Regions from separate parts of the Corynebacterium sp. UMB0012 genome, predicted to be linked through region 2. Evidence: riboswitches for the same ligand, from Rfam matches in the RefSeq annotation. Region 2 holds a riboswitch; each other region holds the start of a gene.
What was found. A riboswitch is a leader RNA that binds a small molecule or an ion and turns the genes downstream of it on or off. The one in region 2 is predicted to bind thiamine pyrophosphate.
Positions count from the first base shown of each region.

Region 1: another riboswitch for thiamine pyrophosphate. It lies ahead of thiM (hydroxyethylthiazole kinase); the one in region 2 lies ahead of thiC (phosphomethylpyrimidine synthase ThiC).
Region 3: another riboswitch for thiamine pyrophosphate. It lies ahead of QP324_RS02160 (ECF transporter S component); the one in region 2 lies ahead of thiC (phosphomethylpyrimidine synthase ThiC).

Region 1 covers NZ_JASOKQ010000022.1:2,971-10,116, forward strand. The annotation lists gene QP324_RS09815 (NAD(P)/FAD-dependent oxidoreductase) at 1-1,303, shown strand, start outside; TPP riboswitch at 1,465-1,562, shown strand; gene thiM (hydroxyethylthiazole kinase) at 1,550-2,362, shown strand; gene thiE (thiamine phosphate synthase) at 2,363-2,992, shown strand; gene QP324_RS09830 (bifunctional hydroxymethylpyrimidine kinase/phosphomethylpyrimidine kinase) at 2,985-4,520, shown strand; gene QP324_RS09835 (bifunctional 2-polyprenyl-6-hydroxyphenol methylase/3-demethylubiquinol 3-O-methyltransferase UbiG) at 4,517-5,119, opposite strand; gene QP324_RS09840 (magnesium and cobalt transport protein CorA) at 5,228-6,301, shown strand; gene QP324_RS09845 (trans-acting enoyl reductase family protein) at 6,325-7,146, shown strand, end outside.
Region 2 covers NZ_JASOKQ010000007.1:10,652-17,797, forward strand. The annotation lists gene sucB (2-oxoglutarate dehydrogenase, E2 component, dihydrolipoamide succinyltransferase) at 1-1,534, opposite strand, end outside; gene QP324_RS04895 (oxidoreductase) at 1,660-2,070, shown strand; gene thiC (phosphomethylpyrimidine synthase ThiC) at 2,062-3,843, opposite strand; TPP riboswitch at 3,842-3,952, opposite strand; gene QP324_RS04905 (isochorismatase family protein) at 4,269-4,805, opposite strand; gene QP324_RS04910 (leucyl aminopeptidase) at 4,844-6,331, opposite strand; gene QP324_RS04915 (branched-chain amino acid aminotransferase) at 6,436-7,146, shown strand, end outside.
Region 3 covers NZ_JASOKQ010000003.1:20,435-27,580, forward strand. The annotation lists gene QP324_RS02155 (DNA-directed RNA polymerase subunit beta') at 41-4,036, shown strand; TPP riboswitch at 4,207-4,339, shown strand; gene QP324_RS02160 (ECF transporter S component) at 4,329-4,943, shown strand; gene QP324_RS02165 (ABC transporter ATP-binding protein) at 4,958-6,385, shown strand; gene QP324_RS02170 (energy-coupling factor transporter transmembrane protein EcfT) at 6,378-7,146, shown strand, end outside.

The DNA of each region.
Region 1 (7,146 bases), on a different contig from region 2:
CGTCGTCGTGGTTGGCGCCGGCTTCGGTGGTCTCAACACCGTTCAGAAGCTGAAGAACGCCGATGTGGAAATCACCCTCATCGATAAGAAGAACCACCACCTGTTCCAGCCGATGCTGTACCAGGTAGCAACCGGCATGATTTCTGCCGGTGAGGTTGCCCCTTCCACCCGCCAGCTGCTGCGCGATCAGGACAACGTCCACTTCGTCAACGCTGAGGTAACTGATATCAACCTGGCGGATCAGACGGTGACCGCCGAGCAGGACGAGTTCTCCCGCACCTATGCTTATGACTCCCTGGTTGTCGCCGCAGGTTCCGGTCAGTCCTACTTTGGCAACGACCACTTCGCTGAATTCGCCCCAGGCATGAAGACCTTGGACGATGCTTTGGAGCTGCGCTCTCGCATCATCTCGGCGTTTGAAAAGGCTGAGCTTACCGACGACCCCGCAGAACGCGAGCGCCTGCTCACCTTCATCATCGTTGGTGCTGGCCCAACCGGCGTTGAGCTCACCGGCCAGATTGCCGAATTGGCAAACCGTACCCTCAACGATGTCTACTCCAACTACGGCACCACCTCTGCCAAGATTTACCTGCTCGATGGCGCCCCACAGGTACTGCCGCCATTTGGTAAGCGCCTAGGCCGCAAGGCTCAGCGCACCTTGGAAAAGGAAGGCGTACAGGTGCACCTGAACGCTATGGTGACCGATGTAACCGCGGACACCGTCACCTACAAGGACATGAAGACCGAGGAGGAGACCACCCTGACGGGTGCTACCAAGATCTGGTCTGCTGGTGTGGCCGCTTCCCCGCTGGGCAAGATGGTTGCAGAGCAGGCTGGCGTCGAGGCAGACCGCGCAGGTCGCGTCTCCGTGAACGAGGACCTGACCGTGGGCGAGCACAATAACGTCTACATGGTCGGTGACATGATCTCCCTCAACCGCCTGCCGGGTCTGGCACAGGTTGCAATCCAGGGCGGCGCGCACGTCGCTAAGCTCATTCAGGCCAAGGTGGACGAGGAATCTACCGCTAATGAGAAGGAAGCCTTCGACTACTTTGACAAGGGCTCCATGGCCATCGTCAAGCGCTTCAACGCCGTCGTTAAGCTGGGCAAGACCGAGTTCGGTGGCTTTGCCGGTTGGGTAGCATGGCTTGGCCTGCACCTGACCTACGTTATTGGTCTGCGCAGCCGCTTGGCCGTGCTGGTTAACTGGGCAACCAATATCCTCTCCCGCGATCGCGGCAATCTGGAGATCACCACCCAGCAGCGCATCGCACGCAATATCATTAACAAGAACGAGAAGTAATACCTCCTCGCTCGCATCGCCGCCCCACCTGCTGCAAAGCAGGCTCTGGGCGGCGATTTTTATTTTCCTGGGCGATCTGCTGCTAGCGCCGGCGATGCCACTGCTGGGGCGACCGAACGCCGATTTTCGCACATAGTTTCCGTGACCTTTGTTAGGCTAAGACACGCAACATGGGGTGCCGCACATGGTGCGGCTGAGAAATACCCATCGAACCTGCACTCAGTTAGAACTAGCGAAGGGATAGTTGTGGATTATGCTTTTCTGCGCGCACACGACGCTGTGCGCGAGTCCACGCCGCTTATTCAATGTTTGACCAATAGGGTCGTCAGTAACGTCACCGCCAATGCCCTGCTGGCCATCGGGGCTAGCCCGGCGATGGTCGATACGCCGGAGGAATCGCGCGAATTCGCGCAAGTAGCCAGCGGCGTACTCATCAATTGCGGCACGCCCAGCTCCGAGCAATACGGCGGCATGCGCGAGGCCATCGCTGGGGCGAGGTCCGCGCAAACCCCTTGGGTACTCGATCCGGTAGGCGCCGGCGGCCTGAGCCAACGCACCGAATTCATGCGCGAAGTGCTGCCACTTGGCCCGGGCGCAATTCGTGGCAACGCATCAGAAATCATCGCCCTCGCAGGTACCGGGCAGGGCGGCCGAGGCGTCGAATCTACCGATGGCGTGGAAGCCGCCTTGGACTCGGCAGTAGCACTTTCCCGGGATACCGGCGCCGTCGTGGCTATTTCCGGCCCGCGGGATCTTATCGTCCATGTCGGCGATACAACGCGTGCCGTCTACCTCGAATCGGGGCACCCGATGCTCCAGAACGTCATCGGTACGGGCTGCTCGCTTGGTGCTATCTGCGCCGCATATCTGGCAGCGTGGGAGGATCCTTTCGAAGCGATTATCGCCGCCCACGCGCACGTTGGCGCAGCAGGTAGCGTGGCCGCCGAAAAACACCACGCCCCCGGCTCCTTTGCCGTTGCTTGGCTGGATGCGCTCTACGATGTTCCGACCGCGGATATCGAGGGCCTGGTCAAGCTCACTGACCTAGAGGAGGTTTAAGTGTCTATTGACTGGACGCTCTACCTGGTCACCGATCCAGATCTGGCTGGCGGGCGAGACAACGTGGTCCCCATCGTGCAGGAGGCTGTACGCGGCGGTGTTACCGTTGTCCAGCTCCGGGACAAGGAAGCTAGCGATGAACAGATCGAGCGCACCGCACGCGAATTGCTTGACGTACTGGGCGATGTCCCGCTATTCATCAATGACCGCGTAGAGGTGGCAGCAAAGCTCGGCTGCCACCTGCACATTGGGCAGGATGATATGGCTTTTCGCGAGGCCCGAGAGAAGCTGGGTGAGGGACAGCTTATTGGCTTATCCATCGGCAGTAACGAGGAGCTTGCTGCTATTGCGGACGATGCGCGCCCAGACGTCATCGGCATCGGGCCCGTGCATTCGACTGCAACGAAGAAAAACGCCCCAGCCGGCATGGGTACGGCTGCGGCCGCAGCACTCGCTCACGCCGCATGTGAGCGTGGCATCGAGTCCGTCGCCATCGGCGGAATCAAGACCCATAATGCGCACGAGCTGGCGGGCAGCGAGTTTGCCGGAATCTGCGTAGTCAGCGACATCATGGCGGCCGAGGACCCCGCAGCAGCCGCCGCCCACCTTAAGGAGGCTTTCCATGGCTAAAGGCATCTATCCCCGAGTACTATCCATTGCCGGTACTGATCCCACCGGCGGAGCCGGCATTCAAGCCGATTTGAAATCCATCTCTGCCGCAGGCGGCTACGGTATGAGCGTCGTGACGGCGTTGGTGGCTCAAAACACTCAGGGTGTTCGCAGCGTCCACATACCACCGGTGGACTTTCTGCAGGAGCAGCTAGACTCCGTCATCGACGATGTGGAGATTGATGCGGTAAAGATTGGCATGCTTGCCGACGCCGCCATTACCGCCAAGGTCGCAGACTTCCTGCGGCGCCTGCCGGACGATGTCCCCGTGGTACTTGATCCGGTCATGGTGGCTACCAGCGGAGATCGCCTGCTGGAGAAGGAAGCAGAACAGGCCGTGCGCGATCTCTGCTCCCAGGTGGATCTCATCACCCCGAACTTGAAGGAATTGGCAGTCCTTACCCAGACGGACGAGGCGAGCGACCTAGAAGAGGCGATTGCCACGGCAAAGGAGTGGGCAAAGGCTGCTAATACCGCGGTCGTCGTCAAGGGCGGGCACCTTCATGCCGACATCGCCGACAATGCGGTGGTCAATGCGGATGGGTTGGTACACCGCGTTGCCGCAAGCCGAGTGGACACGAAGAATACGCACGGAACTGGCTGTTCCCTTTCTTCTGCCCTAGCCACCCGCCTGGGAGCCGGCGATAGCCCCGCGGCAGCTCTGGCGTGGTCCACCCAATGGCTGCACGAGGCGATTGCTAATGCGGATGCGCTTCACGTGGGCAAGGGACACGGACCCGTGGACCATCTGCACCGCTCGCAGCGTCTCATGCAGGCGGCCTCTACCCTGCCTCAGCCGTACTTATCCGGCAAGCTGGTAGAACCGGAAAGCGTCGACCAGCCCCGCGTTCCCGCGGCCGGCCCGCATACGCAACGCCTGTGGAACCTAGCCGGGGATCACTGGGAGGCGATCAAGGCGCTGCCCTTTATTCGGGCCTTGGGCACGGGAGCGTTGGAAAAGGATGCCTTTGGCTTCTACCTCGACCAAGATGCCCAGTATCTGAATGCTTATTCCAAGGCATTGGCTCGCCTCGCCAGCCAAGCCCCGGAAGCGGCACAGCAACTGCACTGGGCTGAGGGAGCGCATGATTGCTTGGCGGTGGAGGCCGAGCTGCACCGGGGCTGGCTCGAGAGCGATATTACGACTGCAGCCTCCCGGGTAACTAGCGCCTATACGGATTTCCTGATCCGTTCGACGCACACGGATGACTACGTGGTGGGCGCTGCGGCGGTACTGCCCTGCTACTGGCTATATGCAGAAGTAGGCCTCCACCTCGCAGAATTTGATTCCCCCGAACACCCCTATCACTCATGGCTCTCCATGTACGGCGGCGAGGACTTCCTTAACGGGGTTCGCGCGAGCCTCGACATCGTCGAACAAGCCCTCGCCGGGGCGGATGAGTGCACCCGCCTCCGGGCCGAGCGCGCCTATATCACCGCCAGCCACCATGAGGTCGACTTCTTCGACCAAGCCGATAGGCGCTTTTAGGCCAGCAAGTCCGACCCAGGGCGCGAAAGAACGGCGACTAAGAAGGTGGAATGCTCCGAGAAGAGCTTCATGTCCCACGAGGAGAAAGTGAAGTCGACTCGGTAGCCCACCTTCTGCGCCATGTCGAGGAAATCAGAAAATTCCCAGCCACGGCCCTCGCCGAAGCCGGTGACGAGGCGACCACCGGGCTTGAGAGAATTATAGATATTGCGCAGAGCGGGCTCGCGGCCTTCCTTTGCTAGAAAGCCCATGACATTGCCGGCAGACACGGCGATATCAAAGGGACCTTCTGGCACCTCTTCCTCGCACAGGTCTCCCACGAACCATTGCCCCTCTGAGAAATCGTGCTCAGCGTGCTCGATGAGAATGGGGTCTACGTCGACGCCTACAACGCTATGGCCACGGCGAAGCAGCTCGCCGCCGACGCGGCCGGTGCCACAGCCGGCATCGAGGATGGTGGAGTTGCGCTCCACCATGGCGTCGATAAGCCGGGCCTCGCCATTAATGTCTTTCCCCTGTGCGGCAAGCACCTTCCATTTGCGGGCAAAGTTATGAGAGTGCTCGGGATTAGCTTCGGTTACTTCTTTCCACGTAGGCATAGATTCGATTATATTACCCGGCATCGGTGTAAGATTTACCCGCTGCGTAAAATCGCCGCCTGCCCATTGGGAAAATACCCGCACAACCGCGCAAAGGAGGCTGAAAAGATGCCATCCGTACCTTCGCCCTTTAGGGGCCGCAAGAAACCCGAGCCTCCTAGTAAGCCCACTTCCCTGGCGGTACCGCCGGAGCGCGCCATCGAACATTGCCGCGTCTTTGTGGATGGCGAGGCGCTTCCCGGGGAGTATTCCACCAGCTCCGCGCTGGAAGCCATTGAGGAATACGGCCGCGGATTTATTTGGGTAGGCCTGCATGAGCCCTATGAGTCCCAGATGACCAAAGTGGCCTCCCAGTTTGGCATCCACGAACTCATCGTAGAAGACGCCGTTATGGCCCATCAACGCCCTAAGCTCGAACGCTACGATGATCAGCTCTTCGTGGTCGCGCGTTCGGTGAACTACCGCGATCATGATGAGGTCACGGATAAGCGCCAGATCATTTCTACCGGCGAGATCCAGATGATTATGGGCTCCAACTTCATCATCACCGTCCGCCACGGGGCAAAGCTGCCCAACCTGGCATATACGGTGGAAGATGAGCAGGACTTGGTGGAGCTCGGCCCAGTGGCCATGGCCTGGAAGATCCTGGACATGATGGTGGACCGCTACTCGGAGATTTCCCGCCTTATCAGTATCGAGGTCGATGAGCTGGAAGAAGAAATCTTTACCCCGAACCTCAAGTTTGATGTAGACCGCATCTACATGTTCAAGCGTGAGGTGCTGGAGATGAAGCATGCCATTGACCCACTTTCGGTGGCACTGAAATCCATGGTCTCGGACCACAAGGATCTAATTTCAAAGCAACTGCGCTCCTACCTGCGCGATGTCAACGACCATGAGCTCGTGGTCAAGGACCAAGTATCCAGCTTCGATGAGCGCCTTACCTCGCTTATCGACGCCTCGGTAGCCAAGGTAACGATGCAACAGAACTCGGATATGCGCACCATTTCCGCGGTCGTAGGCATGTGGGCCGCGCCTACCCTGGTGGCGGGTATCTACGGCATGAACTTCGACATTATGCCGGAGCTACACTGGGCGCTGGGATACCCCATGGCGATTATCATCATGATCTTGGTCGTTGTGGGCCTGTGGGCTTGGTTCCGAAAGAACCACTGGCTCTAATCCCTCCGGTACGCTGGTGCGCTATGAGCGATATCACTGTTTATGGCGCTACCGGGCTGGTCGGCCAATTGGTGGCGCGCTACCTTGCCTCGATTAACGCGCCCTCTGTGACTCTGGCCGGCCGGAACCGACCGGTGCTAGCCGCGCTGCGCGATGAACTCAATCCGCACTGGGACATCGCCATCGCCGCCGCCGATGATGCCGCCGCTGTGGAGCGCATGGTGGAAGGTACCAAGGTGCTTATCACCGTGGTCGGCCCCTACAGCCTGTATGGCGGCCACGTCGTTGCCGCCTGCGCGCGCCATGGCGTGGACTATGTTGACCTCTGCGGTGAGGTTCCCTTTATTCGCCGCAGCATCGATTCCCACCACGCCACCGCCCAATCCACGGGTGCGCGCATCGTTCACTCCTGCGGCTTTGATTCCGTGCCCTCAGATATTGGCATGCTCAATCTCTACCAGGCGGCAGGAAAGCCGTTTGCACGAGTACAGATGGTCGTCGACAAGCTCAAAGGCGGAATCTCTCCGGGCACCATCGAGTCTTCCCTGCAGGTCTCGCATGCCGCGCACGCGGATAAAGAGGTAGCCCGCAACCTGCACAATCCTTACTCCCTGGACCCGGATCCCAAGGCCGGGCCACGCTTAGACGGCCTCCAGAAGGACTTCGAAATTAAAGAAGTCGACGGTGTGGGCTGGGTAGGCCCCTTTTTCATGTCCATGTTCAATACCCGCGTGGTGCGCCGCTCTAACGCTCTGCTGGGGCGCGCGTGGGGCACACGCCTGTTTTACAAGGAAGCATGGTGGGCTGGCACCGGTCTTCTCGGTCGCGCACGCGCCTATGGGCTG
Region 2 (7,146 bases):
CGGTAGCCTTCACGATGAATGGCAGGAAGGACAGGTTGGCACCGTGCTTGTCGATGAACGCCTGCTTGTTCTTCTTGCGCATATCCCAGATGGCAGTCATGTCGACTTCCTGGACGTGGGTAAGCTGCGCGGAAATCTGCAGCGCCTCGACCATCTTGGCGGCGGTGATTTCGCGGATGCGGTTGACCTTCTGGGTGGTGCCGATGAGCTCCTGCTTGGCCGGATCCACGGACTTGGTGGACCAACGTGCGCGTGGGGAGTTATCGGACTGTGCGCCAGACTTGGCAGGTGCATCGCCCTCGCCAGCAGCGGCGAGCACGTCCTGCTTGCGGATGCGACCGCCCACGCCGGTGCCCTCAACGGTGTTGAGGTCTACGCCGTGCTTTTCAGCCAGCTTGCGTACCAGTGGGGTGACATAAGGAACGTTGTCGCCATTGTTGACCTTGGCAGAGGTGTTCAGGGAGGAATCCTGCTTGGATTCCTTCTTTTCCTCAGCCTTCGGTTCTGGCTTCTTCTCTTCCTTTTCTTCGGCCTTTGGCTCTTCCTTCTTTTCTTCCTGTGGCTCTGGCTTGGCCTCGGAGGAGGATGCGGTGGCGTTTTCGTCGCCGATGCGGGCGATGACTTCGCCGACCTCGATGGTGTCGTCCTCGTCTGCGAGGATTTCTACCAGGGTGCCTGCTACTGGGGAAGGAATTTCGGTGTCGACCTTGTCGGTGGAGACCTCGAGCAGTGGCTCGTCTACCTCGACGGTGTCGCCAACGGACTTGAGCCACTGGGTGATGGTGCCTTCGGTGACGGACTCGCCGAGTTCTGGCATTTCCACGTCGGCTGCGTCACCGGAGCCGCCGTTGGAGGAGTCAGCCTTTGGCTCTTCCTTTTCTTCGGCCTTTGGCTCTTCCTTCTTTTCTTCCTGTGGCTCTGGCTTGGCCTCGGAGGAGGATGCGGTGGCGTTTTCGTCGCCGATGCGGGCGATGACTTCGCCGACCTCGATGGTGTCGTCCTCGTCGGCGAGGATTTCTACCAGGGTGCCTGCTACTGGGGAAGGAATTTCGGTGTCGACCTTGTCGGTGGAGACCTCGAGCAGTGGCTCGTCTACCTCGACGGTGTCGCCTACGGACTTCAGCCACTGCGTGATGGTGCCCTCGGTGACGGATTCGCCGAGTTCTGGCATTTCCACGTCGGCTGCGTCGCCGGAGCCGCCGTTGGAGGAGTCAGCCTTTGGCTCTTCCTTCTTTTCTTCTGCCTCTTCCTCGCCCTTGTCAGCGGAGGAGTCGTTGGATGCGGAGCCTGCCTCATCCTCGTCACCGATGATGGCGATGACCTCGCCGACCTCGATGGTGTCATCCTCGTCAGCCTTAATTTCAATAATGGTGCCGGCTACGGGGGAGGGGATTTCGGTATCGACCTTGTCAGTGGAGACCTCGAGCAATGGTTCGTCGACCTCGACGGTGTCGCCTACGGACTTGAGCCACTGCGTGATGGTGCCTTCGGTTACGGATTCGCCCAGCTCGGGCATCTCAACGGAGTTCGCCATGAGTTATAAGACTCCTCGAAAGTTGGAAGTGTTCTATCGCTACCCGACAATCTTACAGCGTGATGCTCACCCTCGTGCAGATGTGGGGTGAGTAACTACCCTCCTTCCGGGTAAGCTAGGGAATTATGTTCAACCCTTTCCGCCGCAACAAGTCCAGATCGTCACTGCGACCACCCCGCGGACCGGGGGAGACCATCCGCCCGGAAGACGCGCAGGATCTGCAACAATGGGCCGCCGGAAAGGTATATGTAGAGGCCTTTGTGGAACCGGAAACTGTAGTCAATGAGATGTCCGTTGTCGTTGTGGATGAACACGGCGATTTTATCCGGCGCCGTATTGGCGGGCCGAAAGGAATTGATGCGGTGGCCAAACTTTTGAGCTGCGATATTTATGACGTGGAAGAAACCGGCTATCCGCAGCGCATGCGCGATCGCATGGAAAGGCAGCGCATCTTGCGCAAAAGGGAAGAACAAAGGCAACGCCGCGCCCGATTTGAGCGCGGCGAAAATCCCGATACAGGGCGAGAGCTAAGCTAGGTCAGCATCCTCGCGTAAATAAATTTGAGACCCGTTGCGGCGGAATTCGGCGGATTTTTCCTGCATACCTTCCTGTGGTGCTGGGCCGTGGGCTGCCGCACGGACCTGGTCGCCCAGCGTCGGCATGCCCAGCTCGGCCATTTGCCCGCCGAACATCTCGCGGATGTCTTGGCTAATGCGCATGGAGCAGAACTTCGGCCCACACATGGAACAAAAGTGTGCGGTCTTTGCTGGCTCAGCAGGCAACGTTTCATCGTGATAGGCCTGCGCGGTCTCTGGGTCGAGGGAGAGCGCAAATTGGTCATTCCAGCGAAATTCAAAGCGGGCCTTGCTCATGGCATCGTCCCAAGCGCGGGCGCCTGGATGTCCCTTGGCCACGTCCGCTGAATGCGCCGCAATCTTATAGGTAATGACGCCAGTTTTTACATCATCGCGGTTGGGCAGTCCCAAGTGCTCCTTCGGCGTGACATAGCACAACATGGCTGTACCACCCATTGCGATATGGGCGGCACCGATGGCGGAAGTGATGTGATCATAGCCAGGGGCGATATCGGTAACTAGAGGGCCGAGGGTATAGAAGGGGGCATCTGAAGCCCAGTCCTGTTCGAGTTCGTTGTTTTCTTGAATCATGTTGAGAGGCACGTGTCCGGGGCCTTCCACCATGACTTGGACGTCATACTCCCAGGCGCGGCGGGTAAGTTCGCCGATAGTCTTTAGCTCTGCAAATTGGGCGGCGTCGTTAGCATCGGCAAGGCTGCCGGGGCGCAGGCCGTCGCCAAGCGAAAATGCAACATCGTATTGAGCGAAAATCTCGCATAGCTCATCGAAGTGCTCGTACAGAAATGACTCTTTGTGGTGAGCAAGGCACCATCCCGCCATGATGGAGCCACCACGGCTGACAATGCCGGTCACGCGATTGCTTGCTAGCGGTACATACGCCAAGAGCACACCGGCGTGAATGGTCATATAGTCCACACCCTGTTCGCATTGCTCGATGACGGTATCGCGGAAGATTTCCCAGGTCAGATCCTCTGCCACGCCATTGACCTTTTCCAATGCTTGGTAAATGGGCACGGTGCCAATGGGAACTGGGGAATTGCGGAGGATCCACTCGCGGGTGGTGTGGATATCGTCACCAGTGGAAAGATCCATCACGGTGTCCGCGCCCCACTGGGTAGCCCAGCGCAGTTTGGACACTTCTTCCTCGATGGAGGAGGTAACCGCGGAGTTACCAATATTGGCGTTGATTTTGGTGAGAAATTTTCGCCCAATGATCATGGGCTCAGACTCGGGGTGGTTGACATTATTAGGGATAATGGCGCGGCCGCGAGCTACCTCAGCGCGAACGAATTCCGGATCGCAGTGCTCACGCAGTGCTACGAATTCCATTTCGCGGGTGATGATTCCTTGGCGAGCGTAGTGCATTTGAGTTACGCGGCGCCCGGGCTGAGCCTTAAGCGGCGGGCGCTTAGAGCCTTTCCACTCTTGGGAAGACGCCCCGCGGCGCTGTGCGGCACGTCCATCGTCAGCCAGCTCGCGGCCGCGACCGGCGTACTCTTTGGTATCTCCGCGCTCGCTAATCCACTCGCTGCGCAGGGCCGGTAGCCCCACTTCAGGTGCGCATTCTGGCCCACGCGTGCGGTAGACGCGGAAGGGCTCATTGGGGCCTTGTGGGGAATCATCCAGTTGGATTTCGGTCTCTGGAACTTCTAGACCGTCGTGGTGAATGGGGGAATAGGAATGCTTAGGGTGGTTTTCTGGGGCAGCCGTCATGGCAAGCGCTCCTCTCTTCCTTCGTAGGTATTAACCAAACAGGTTCGAACGGTCTATGCGCAGCTTTAGCGCACTCTCAGCCCGTGCTCGGGCACCCGTGGGGACGCAGATCACCCTATAACAATCGTCTCGCATAGCGCAGAGCTTTCGCCATTTGGGTGGAGACGTATTTGTCGAGGTGAGGTAGTAGGAGCCTTGGTGGCACAATTCAACAGGAAACTTTCAGGTACCTGACACCCGGATCCAATATCGGCATTCCATACTTAATTCATGCGTTTGAGAGAGCGCATGCGAGAGAGATAGAGAGAACCCCTCCTGTTTCCAGAGGGCGGCTGCATTAGCCGATACATGGAAACACCTTGTAGAGAGACGCCAGCGGCCCTCGGACCAGATTCGGTTCGAGGGCCGTAGGCGTCTTCATGTGTTTAGCAGATGGTGGCGCCGGCAGCGGCTAACTCTTGCAACGCGGCTTCGCCGCGTGCTTCGTCCACTGGGGAGCAATACTCACGCAGTACTCGGACGGTAAAGCCCTCTTTAAGGGCGTCGGCAGCCGTGGCACGCACGCAGTGATCGGTGGCAATGCCCACGATATCCACGGCGTCTATGTGGCGCTCGCGCAACCAGTCGGCGAGCAAGGTGCCGTTCGCAGCGCCCTCGAATCCGGAATAGGCGGCGGTGTATTCGCCCTTGCGGAAGTAGGCTTGCGCCGGCCCGATGGCCTCATGCATGGCTGCCCCGTGGGACTCGGCTACGCAGTGCACCGGCCAAGAATCGACAAAATCCGGGTCCGTAGAAAAGTGAGAACCCGGATCGATGTGCCAATCCTGCGTGGCTACGACGGTTTCGTAATCCCGTTGCAGGGTAGCGATTTTTACAGCGACCTCGTTGCCCCGCTCGGTGCCTAAGGCGCCGCCGGGGCAGAAGTCATGTTGCACGTCAACGATGATTAAAGCAGGCTTCATGCTTCTAGGATTCTAAACGCACTAAGCCTGTTGTGGTGCTACTTTAATTCAGCAATCTCGCGCAAGGCGGCAACCACCGTGCGGGTGGGCACGCCGGTGCCCATCTTTGGGGTGTATCCATAAGCGCCCGTGGTGTTGAAGGAAGGGCCAGCCACATCGATATGGGCCCATTCGATTCCCTCGCCCACGAAGTGCTGGAGGTAGGTGCCGGCGTATTCCATGCCGCCCTCACGCTTGGCGTTGATATTGCGGATATCGGCGCTGGCAGATTTCACTGATTCTTCGTGTTCTTCCAGGAGCGGCATGGCCCAAGCCTTCTCGCCCACCTCGCGGCCGATCTCGGCCATGCGATCGCGGAATTCTTCCGAGCCCATCACGCCGGCGGTGCGCTCACCCAGGGCGACCATCTGGGCGCCGGTCAAGGTCGCGGTTTCGATGAGGAAATCGGGGTTGTCCTCGCTGGCGCGCGCAATGGCGTCGGCAAGCACGAGGCGTCCCTCCGCGTCAGTGTTGAGAACCTCGGAGGTAATGCCGCCGTAGTGGGTGATGACGTCACCCGGGCGGGTAGCATCGCTGCCCGGCATGTTTTCCGCCAGTGGCAGGGTAGCGGTGATGCCCACCTTCAGGTTCAGCTTTGCTGCGGCGATGATGGCTGCGGCCATTGCAGCGGAACCGCCCATGTCAGAAATCATGTCCCACATCTTGGCGCCCGGCTTCAGGGAAATTCCGCCGGTATCAAAGGTAATGCCCTTGCCCACCAAAGCGACGTGTCGCTTGGCTTTCTTCGGCTTCCAGCTCAAGCGGACCAAGCGCGGCGGGCGGGCGGATCCGCGGCCGACGGCCATGATGCCACCAAAGCCCTGCTTTTCCAGCGCCTTTTCATCCAAGACCTCTACCTCAAGGCCGGCCTCTGCCGCTTGGGCAGACAGGAACGCCGCGTAGGTTTCTGGATAGAGCAGATTGGAAGGGGTATTGACGAGGTCGCGGGCGATGAGGACGGACTCGGCGGTAATTTTGGCGCTGTCGAACTCCTTTTGAGCGGACTTCTCCGCCACCACGGTGTAGGTGGTGGTCTCCGTTGCCGACTCGGAGCGCAGGCCAGAATACTTATAGCCGCCGAGGATAAGGCCTTCTACCACTGGGGTGATTCCAAAATCGCCCAGGGAGGTGGCTACGGCCCCCACCTTGGTGATAGAGCGGGCGGCTTGGCCGGCAGCGCGGCGCAGCGTCTCATCGTCAACTTCTTCCGCATCGCCCAAGCCAACGGCGATGATGGATGCTACGCCCGCCTTGGATGGGGCCGGCACGCGCGTGACCTCACCGGCCTTGCCAGAGGCCCCTACGGCCACCAGTGCTTCATAAGTGGAGCGCAGCGCCGCGCCCCCAAGCAGATCGGTGCCTGGCAGCTCTAGGCCGCCTTCGCCCTCGAAAGCGGCGATAAGTAGAGCTTCCGCCTTCTTAGGAACCTTCTTTCCCAGCTTTACCTGGGGAAAGTGGCCGCGTGCTGGTAGATCGGACTGTGCCATTTGTCTCCTCCTTTGTGGAAAGGCTTATCAATCTTCCCACCACTGTACCGCGCGGCGATGAACTTATTCCTGCCTCGCTATAGATAAAGGGGTAGATTGTGGGCATGCTTGATTACACGATTACTCGTACCGATAACCCCACGTCCGCGGAAGAATTGAGCGATATCCTCGCCAACCCCGGCTTTGGCAAGCACTTTACAGACCACATGGTCACCATTGACTGGACCGAAGAAAAGGGGTGGCACAATGCTCAGGTGCGTCCGTACGGTCCGATGAGTATGGACCCGGCCAGCAACGTATTCCATTATGGCCAGGCGATCTTTGAGGGCATCAAGGCCTACCGACAGCCGGATGATTCTATCGCTACTTTCCGGCCGGACCACAATGCGCAGCGCTTAATCAACTCCGCTGAGCGCCTGGCTATGCCGGAGCTTCCGCAGGAGGAGTTTATTGAGTCCCTGCGCCAATTGGTTGAGGTGGATCAGGACTGGGTACCAGAAGCCGGCGGGGAAGCAGCGCTGTACCTGCGCCCGTTTATGATCTCCACCGAGGTCTCCTTGGGCGTTCACCCCGCCAATTCCTACCGCTATGTGCTCATTGCCTCCCCAGCGGGTTCCTACTTCAGCGGCGGAATCAAGCCGGTTTCGGTGTGGCTATCCACTGACTACGTGCGCGCAGCCCCTGGCGGCACCGGCGCGGCCAAGTTTGCGGGCAACTATGCAGGCTCGCTCTTGGCGCAGGCCCAGGCAGATGAAAAGGGGTGTGACCAGGTTGTCTGGTTGGATGCCATTGAGCGCCGCTACATCGAGGAGATG
Region 3 (7,146 bases), on a different contig from region 2:
CATCAATTCCTCGACAACGAGGATGAAAGGGAGACATTACGTGTTTGACGTAAATCTCTTCGACGAGCTCCGCATCGGTCTGGCCACCGCAGACGATATTCGTCGCTGGTCCAAGGGCGAGGTCAAAAAGCCCGAGACCATTAACTACCGCACCCTGAAGCCGGAGAAGGACGGTCTCTTCTGCGAGCGCATCTTCGGCCCCACCCGTGACTGGGAGTGCGCTTGTGGCAAGTACAAGCGCGTCCGTTACAAGGGCATCATCTGTGAGCGCTGTGGCGTTGAGGTGACCAAGTCCAAGGTTCGCCGTGAGCGCATGGGCCACATCGAGCTGGCCGCTCCGGTAACCCACATTTGGTACTTCAAGGGCGTTCCTTCCCGCCTGGGCTACCTGCTGGACCTGGCTCCGAAGGATCTCGAGCGCATCATCTACTTCGCGGCCAACATCATCACCTCCGTGGATGAAGAGGCCCGCCACAACGACCAGTCCACCCTGGAAGCAGAGATGCTTCTGGAGAAGAAGGACGTTGAGGACGATACCGAGTCCGAGATCGCCGAGCGCGCCTCCAAGCTGGAGTCTGATCTGGCTGAGCTGGAAGCAGCCGGTGCTAAGGCAGATGCCCGCAAGAAGGTACAAAACGCTGCTGATAAGGAGATGCAGCACATCCGCGAGCGCGGCGAGCGCGAAATTGCCCGCCTTGATGAAATCTGGAACACCTTCATCAAGCTGGCTCCGAAGCAGATGATCATCGATGAGACCATCTACGAAGAGCTGGTTGACCGCTACGAGGATTACTTCACCGGCGGCATGGGTGCAGAAGCCATCCAGACCCTGGTCCGCAACTTCGACCTCGAGGCTGAGGCCGAGGAACTGCGCGAGATCATCAACAACGGCAAGGGCCAGAAGAAGATGCGTGCCCTGAAGCGCCTGAAGGTCGTTGCTGCCTTCCTGCGCTCCGGCAACGATCCGGCCGGCATGGTGCTGGATGCCATCCCGGTTATTCCGCCAGAGCTGCGCCCGATGGTGCAGCTGGACGGTGGCCGCTTTGCTACCTCCGACCTGAACGACCTCTACCGCCGCGTGATCAACCGCAATAACCGTTTGAAGCGCATGATCGATCTGGGTGCGCCAGAGATCATCGTGAATAACGAGAAGCGCATGCTGCAGGAATCTGTAGACGCGCTCTTCGATAACGGCCGCCGCGGCCGTCCGGTTACCGGTCCGGGCAACCGTCCGCTCAAGTCCCTGTCTGACTTGCTCAAGGGCAAGCAGGGCCGCTTCCGCCAGAACCTGCTGGGTAAGCGCGTGGACTACTCCGGCCGTTCCGTTATTATCGTTGGTCCGCAGCTGAAGCTGCACGAGTGTGGTCTGCCGAAGCTCATGGCGCTCGAGCTATTCAAGCCGTTCGTCATGAAGCGCCTGGTAGAAAATGACTACGCGCAGAACATCAAGTCCGCCAAGCGCATGGTTGAACGCCAGCGCCCAGAGGTGTGGGACGTTCTGGAGCAGGCCATTTCCGAGCACCCAGTGATGCTCAACCGCGCACCTACGCTGCACCGCCTGGGTATTCAGGCCTTCGAGCCGAAGCTGGTTGAGGGTAAGGCTATTCAGCTGCACCCGCTGGCTTGTGAGGCGTTCAACGCCGACTTCGACGGTGACCAGATGGCAGTCCACCTGCCACTGTCCGCTGAGGCTCAGGCTGAGGCTCGCGTCCTGATGCTGGCGTCCAACAACATTCTGTCCCCGGCATCCGGTAAGCCGCTGGCAATGCCACGTCTGGACATGGTTACCGGCCTGTACTACCTGACCATGGACAAGTCCGAGGACGAGATCGGCGGCAACGGCCGCTTCCGCGAGGCAGAAGAGGACAAGCCGGCTACCGGCGTCTTCTCCTCCTACGCTGAGGCCCTCATGGCCTATGACCGCGGCACCGTTGGTCTGCAGGCTCCGATCAAGGTCCGCATCGATCACCTTCGCCCGCCGAAGGAGATCGAGGAGGAGCAGTTCCCAGATGGCTGGTCCAAGGGCCAGGCATGGATGGGCTACACCACCATTGGCCGCGTCATGTTCAACGAGCTGCTGCCATGGAACTACCCGTACCTCGAGGGCATCATGGTCCGTAAGGGCGGCGGCTCCGGCAACAAGGTTCTCATCGGTGACGTGGTCAATGACTTGGCCAATAAGTACCCGATGATCACTGTTGCTCAGGTGCTGGACAACATGAAGGATGCCGGCTTCTACTGGGCAACCCGTTCCGGCGTGACCATCACCATGTCTGACGTTCTGGTTCTGCCGAATAAGACCGAGATCCTCGAGTCTTATGAGAAGGAAGCAGAGCGCATCGAGCGCAAGTACTGGGAGCAGGGCGCCCTGACCGAGCGCGAGCGCTACGACCGCCTGGTTGAGCTGTGGAAGGACGCTACCGACACCGTCGGTGAGGCCGTCGAGAACATGTACCCGGATCACAACCCGATTCCGATGATCGTGAAGTCTGGTGCGGCCGGTAACATGCGTCAGATCTGGACGCTGGCCGGTATGAAGGGCATGGTTGTGAACTCGCACGGTGATTACATCACCCGTCCGATTAAGACCTCCTTCCGCGAAGGCCTGTCCGTGCTGGAGTACTTCAATAACTCCCACGGCTCCCGTAAGGGCCTGGCCGATACCGCGCTGCGTACCGCTGACTCTGGCTACCTCACCCGCCGTCTGGTTGACGTGGCCCAGGACGTCATCGTCCGCGAAGAAGACTGTGGCACCCGCCAGGGTGTCCGCGTCCCAATCGGCGAGGAGTCTGGCGACAAGGTTGTTCTCTCCGAGCTGTGGGAGACCTCTGCATCCGGCCGCGTTCTCGCGACCGATGTCAAGGACGCCAACGGCGAAGTCGTGGCTGAGGCCGGCTCCGACCTCACCGAAGAGCTCACCCAGAAGCTGCTGGATGCCAAGGTTACTGAGGTCAAGGTTCGCTCCGTGCTGACCTGCCAGACCCCGGCTGGCGTGTGTGCCAAGTGCTACGGCAAGTCCATGGCTTCCGGCCAGCTTGTCGATATCGGCGAGGCCGTCGGCATCGTGGCTGCGCAGTCCATTGGTGAGCCGGGTACCCAGCTGACCATGCGTACGTTCCACCAGGGTGGTGTCGGTGGCGATATTACCGGCGGTCTGCCGCGTGTTCAGGAGCTCTTCGAGGCCCGTAATCCGAAGAACCGCGCTCCTATCGCTTCCGTTGACGGCACCGTCTCCCTGTCCGATGAGGGCAACTTCTGGACCCTGACCATCACCCCGGATGACGGCTCTGATGATGTGGTCTACGAGAAGCTCTCCAAGCGTCAGGGCCTGGCTCAGGTTCGTCGCCCGATGGAGTCCAACCCGGACGCCATGATTGAGCGTTCCCTCAAGGACGGCGACCACGTTGAGACCGGTGACCGCCTCATGCGTGGTGCGGCTGACCCGCACGACGTGCTCGAGGTCCTCGGTCGCCGTGGCGTGGAGCAGCACCTCATCAACGAGGTGCAGGCTGTGTACCGTACCCAGGGTGTGGCTATCCACGATAAGCACATCGAGATCATCATCCGCCAGATGCTGCGCCGCGGCACCGTCATCGATGCCGGTACCACGGACTTGCTGCCGGGTAACCTCATTGACCTCTCTGAGGCTAAGCAGCTCAATGCTGCCCAGGTTGCAGAGGGCGGCGAGCCAGCTCAGCTGCGCTCGGAGATTATGGGTATTACCAAGGCTTCCTTGGCTACCGAGTCCTGGCTGTCCGCTGCATCGTTCCAGGAGACCACTCGCGTGCTTACCGACGCCGCTATTAACAAGCGCTCCGATAAGCTCATCGGCCTCAAGGAGAACGTCATCATCGGTAAACTCATCCCGGCCGGTACGGGTATCTCCCGCTACCGCAATATCTCCGTCAAGCCGACCGAGGCTGCGCGCAACGCCGCATACTCGATTCCGACTTACGGCGATTCCATCTACGGCGATGACGGCTTCGGTGAATTCACCGGCGCTTCCGTCCCGCTGGATGAGGACTTCACCTTCTAACGTGCAGTTCAATTTGCGTTAACGCGGGAAATAAATGGCCCCGCCTTCCTGAACGATAGGAAGGCGGGGCTGTTTCGATGTCTAGGGAGCACCGCTAGACTGCTTTGCTAGTATGAATGCAGCTTTTGGCCAGACACCTTTAAAGGAGTGCGGCCTAAGTTATTGAAAACTGCACACTTCACGGGTGCTTGCGCGCTGCTCTGTTTTGCAGCTGTGTCGGGCTGAGATGCCGCCAGATGCGCGGTGAACCGTTGAACCTGATCCGGATAATGCCGGCGAGAGGGAGGAAATTTTGACTACTAATACACGTGCGTCTGCTGCCCCGAAGCGCAGCCTGAACTGGCGCGTGGTCGATATTGTGGTGGCGTCCGTTCTAGGCGTGGCTTGTGGCTTTGTGTTCTTGGGGTGGAATGCAGTGGGCTATGCCTGGTTTGAGGCCATGGACGCTGTGACTCCAGGCCTCGGCGGTATCGCTACGGGTATCTGGCTTATTGGCGGTGTGCTTGGTGGTCTGATTATTCGCAAGCCAGGTGCGGCTGTCTATGTGGAGGTTCTTGCCGCAACCGTTTCTGCAATGCTGGGCTCCCAGTGGGGCCCTAGCACCCTGTACTCGGGCTTGGCACAGGGCATTGGCGTGGAAATCATCCTGGCCATCTTCCTGTACCGCAAGTTTGGCCTGGGAGTATCCATTCTGGCCGGCATGGCAGCTGGCTGGGGTGCCTTCATCCTGGAGCTGTTTACCTCCGGCAACCTGGCTCGTTCCTTCGAGTTCAAGCTCATCTACTTTGTGACTCTGAACATCTCCGGCGCTATCTTGGCCGGTGCGCTGGGTTTCTTCGTGGTGAAAGCCCTGGCTAAAACCGGTGCCCTGGATCGCTTTGCCGCAGGCCGTGAACAGCGCGCTTAGGGCGTGTTGTGTCCGTGTCTGATTGTGCATCATTGGCGGGAAACGCCACCAAGATAACAGCCCGAGGATTCGGCTGGACTCATGCCGGACGCAGCGAACCGGCGCTATCCGATATTGACCTGATCATCGAGCCGGGAGAACGCGTGCTTTTATGCGGCGACTCTGGATCGGGAAAGTCTACCTTCCTTGCGGCGATGGCCGGAGTGCTGGGTTCCGATGAGGAAGGAACCCGCACTGGTGAAATTCTCTTAGAAGATTCCACCGGCATGGTGGAGGAGCCCGGACGTACCATCCCAGTGGGGCTGGTGCTTCAGGATCCGGATTCGCAGGTGATCTCCGCGCGCGTTGGCGATGACATTGCTTTCGGCTGCGAGAACCTGGCGTATCCGCGCGAGGAAATCTGGCGCCGTGTGGCCGCAGCCAAGGAACTGGTGGGTCCATTCGTGGATCTGGATTTTCCCACCGAGCGGCTCTCCGGTGGGCAGAAGCAGCGCTTGGCGCTCGCCGGCGTCATCGCTATGGGGGCGGGCGTGGTGCTTCTCGATGAACCCACGGCCAACCTTGACCCCGCCGGCGCACGCGATGTGGTGTGCGCCGTGGCTAGGCTGGTGGAAGAAACCAGCGCGACGCTCGTGGTGGTAGAGCACCAGCACGCGGCGTGGGACGGCGTACTCGACCGCGCAGTGGAGCTGGACCGCGGGCGCATCGTGGCCGATACTTCCTTCACGGAGGTGGCTCAGCGCCGCCAGGTCTCTGGCCTGCCGCAGGCGCGCCGCCTTGGCGAGGCCGAGCTTGCGCAGCGCGAAGCCGCACTGTGGAGCACCGACCTCGTCACGCGCTATGGTCCGCCCCGCACGATTGCGCTGCCGGCGGGAGCCTCCACGGTCATTACCGGGCCGAATGGCGCGGGTAAGTCCACCTGGTTGATGACCATGGCTGGGTTGTTGCCGGCTGAATCAGGTGAGATTGGGGTCGCCGATTTCGTGCGTCGCGGGGTCAAGGGGTCGCCGCTGCGCTGGAAATCGCGCGAGCTGGCGGACCGCATTGGCTTTGTCTTCCAGAACCCGGAGCACCAATTCGTCGCCCGCACGGTGGCCGAGGAGCTGCGGGTTGCGCCCAAGGTGATGCGCGTCGACCCGCCGGAGGAGAGGATCGCGCAGCTGGTGGAATCACTGCGGCTGGAGCATCTCTTGGAGGCCAACCCGTTTACGCTCTCGGGCGGCGAGAAACGACGCCTGTCGGTGGCCACTGCCTTAGTGACCGCGCCGTCGGTGTTGCTGTTGGATGAGCCCACCTTTGGGCAAGACCCCCAGACCTTCGTGGAGCTGGTGCACTTGCTGCGGCAACTGGCAGATGATGGCACCACCATCGCCTCTATTACCCATGACCCGCTATTTATCCAGGCCTTGGGGGATCACCGAGTGGAGGTTCACGGTGCCTAATCTTTTGCGCGGGGCTAACCCGCTTAGTCGCATCTTTTTGATGTTTATCTGGGTTACCCCACTATTGGCCTCCATTGACTGGGTTTCGGCTGCGGTGTCGCTGGCGCTTACCCTGATCCTCGCGCCGCTGTGCGGGGTGTCATGGGGGCAGCTACTAAAGGGCGGTTGGTTCCTTTTTCTCATAGCGCCGATTTCCGGTATTTCCATGCTGTTGTACGGCGAGCCAGGTGGCAAGGAGTATTTCAGTTGGTGGCTGGTGCAGGTCACCGAGAATTCCCTTAGTCTGGCGATCGCCATTACGCTGCGCGTTTTTGCCGTGGCGCTACCCATGGTGGTCCTAGCCCGTGATATTGATCCGACCGAATTGGGCGATGCCCTCTCGCAGATCCTCAAGCTGCCCTCGCGCTTTGTTATTGGTGCGGTCGCCGGCGTGCGTATGATGACGCTCTTCCAGTCCGACTGGCAGTCGTTGGGGATGGCGCGCAGGGCGAGGGGACTGACGGACGTCGGCAAGCTGAAGCATCTGCTCACCATGTCTTTTGGTCTATTGGTCATCGCGCTGCGCCGCGGTGGCAAGTTGGCCACGGCAATGGAGGCGCGCGGATTTGGGCGCACCCCGCCTGGAGGAGGGGCAAGGACATGGGCGCGCGAGTCGCGTCTGCATGCCCGTGATGGGTGGATTATGGCCCTAGGTACTGTCTTCGCTTTCGTACCGGTGGTAGTTTCGGTACTCACTGGGGCCTGGAGATTCTTCGGCCTAT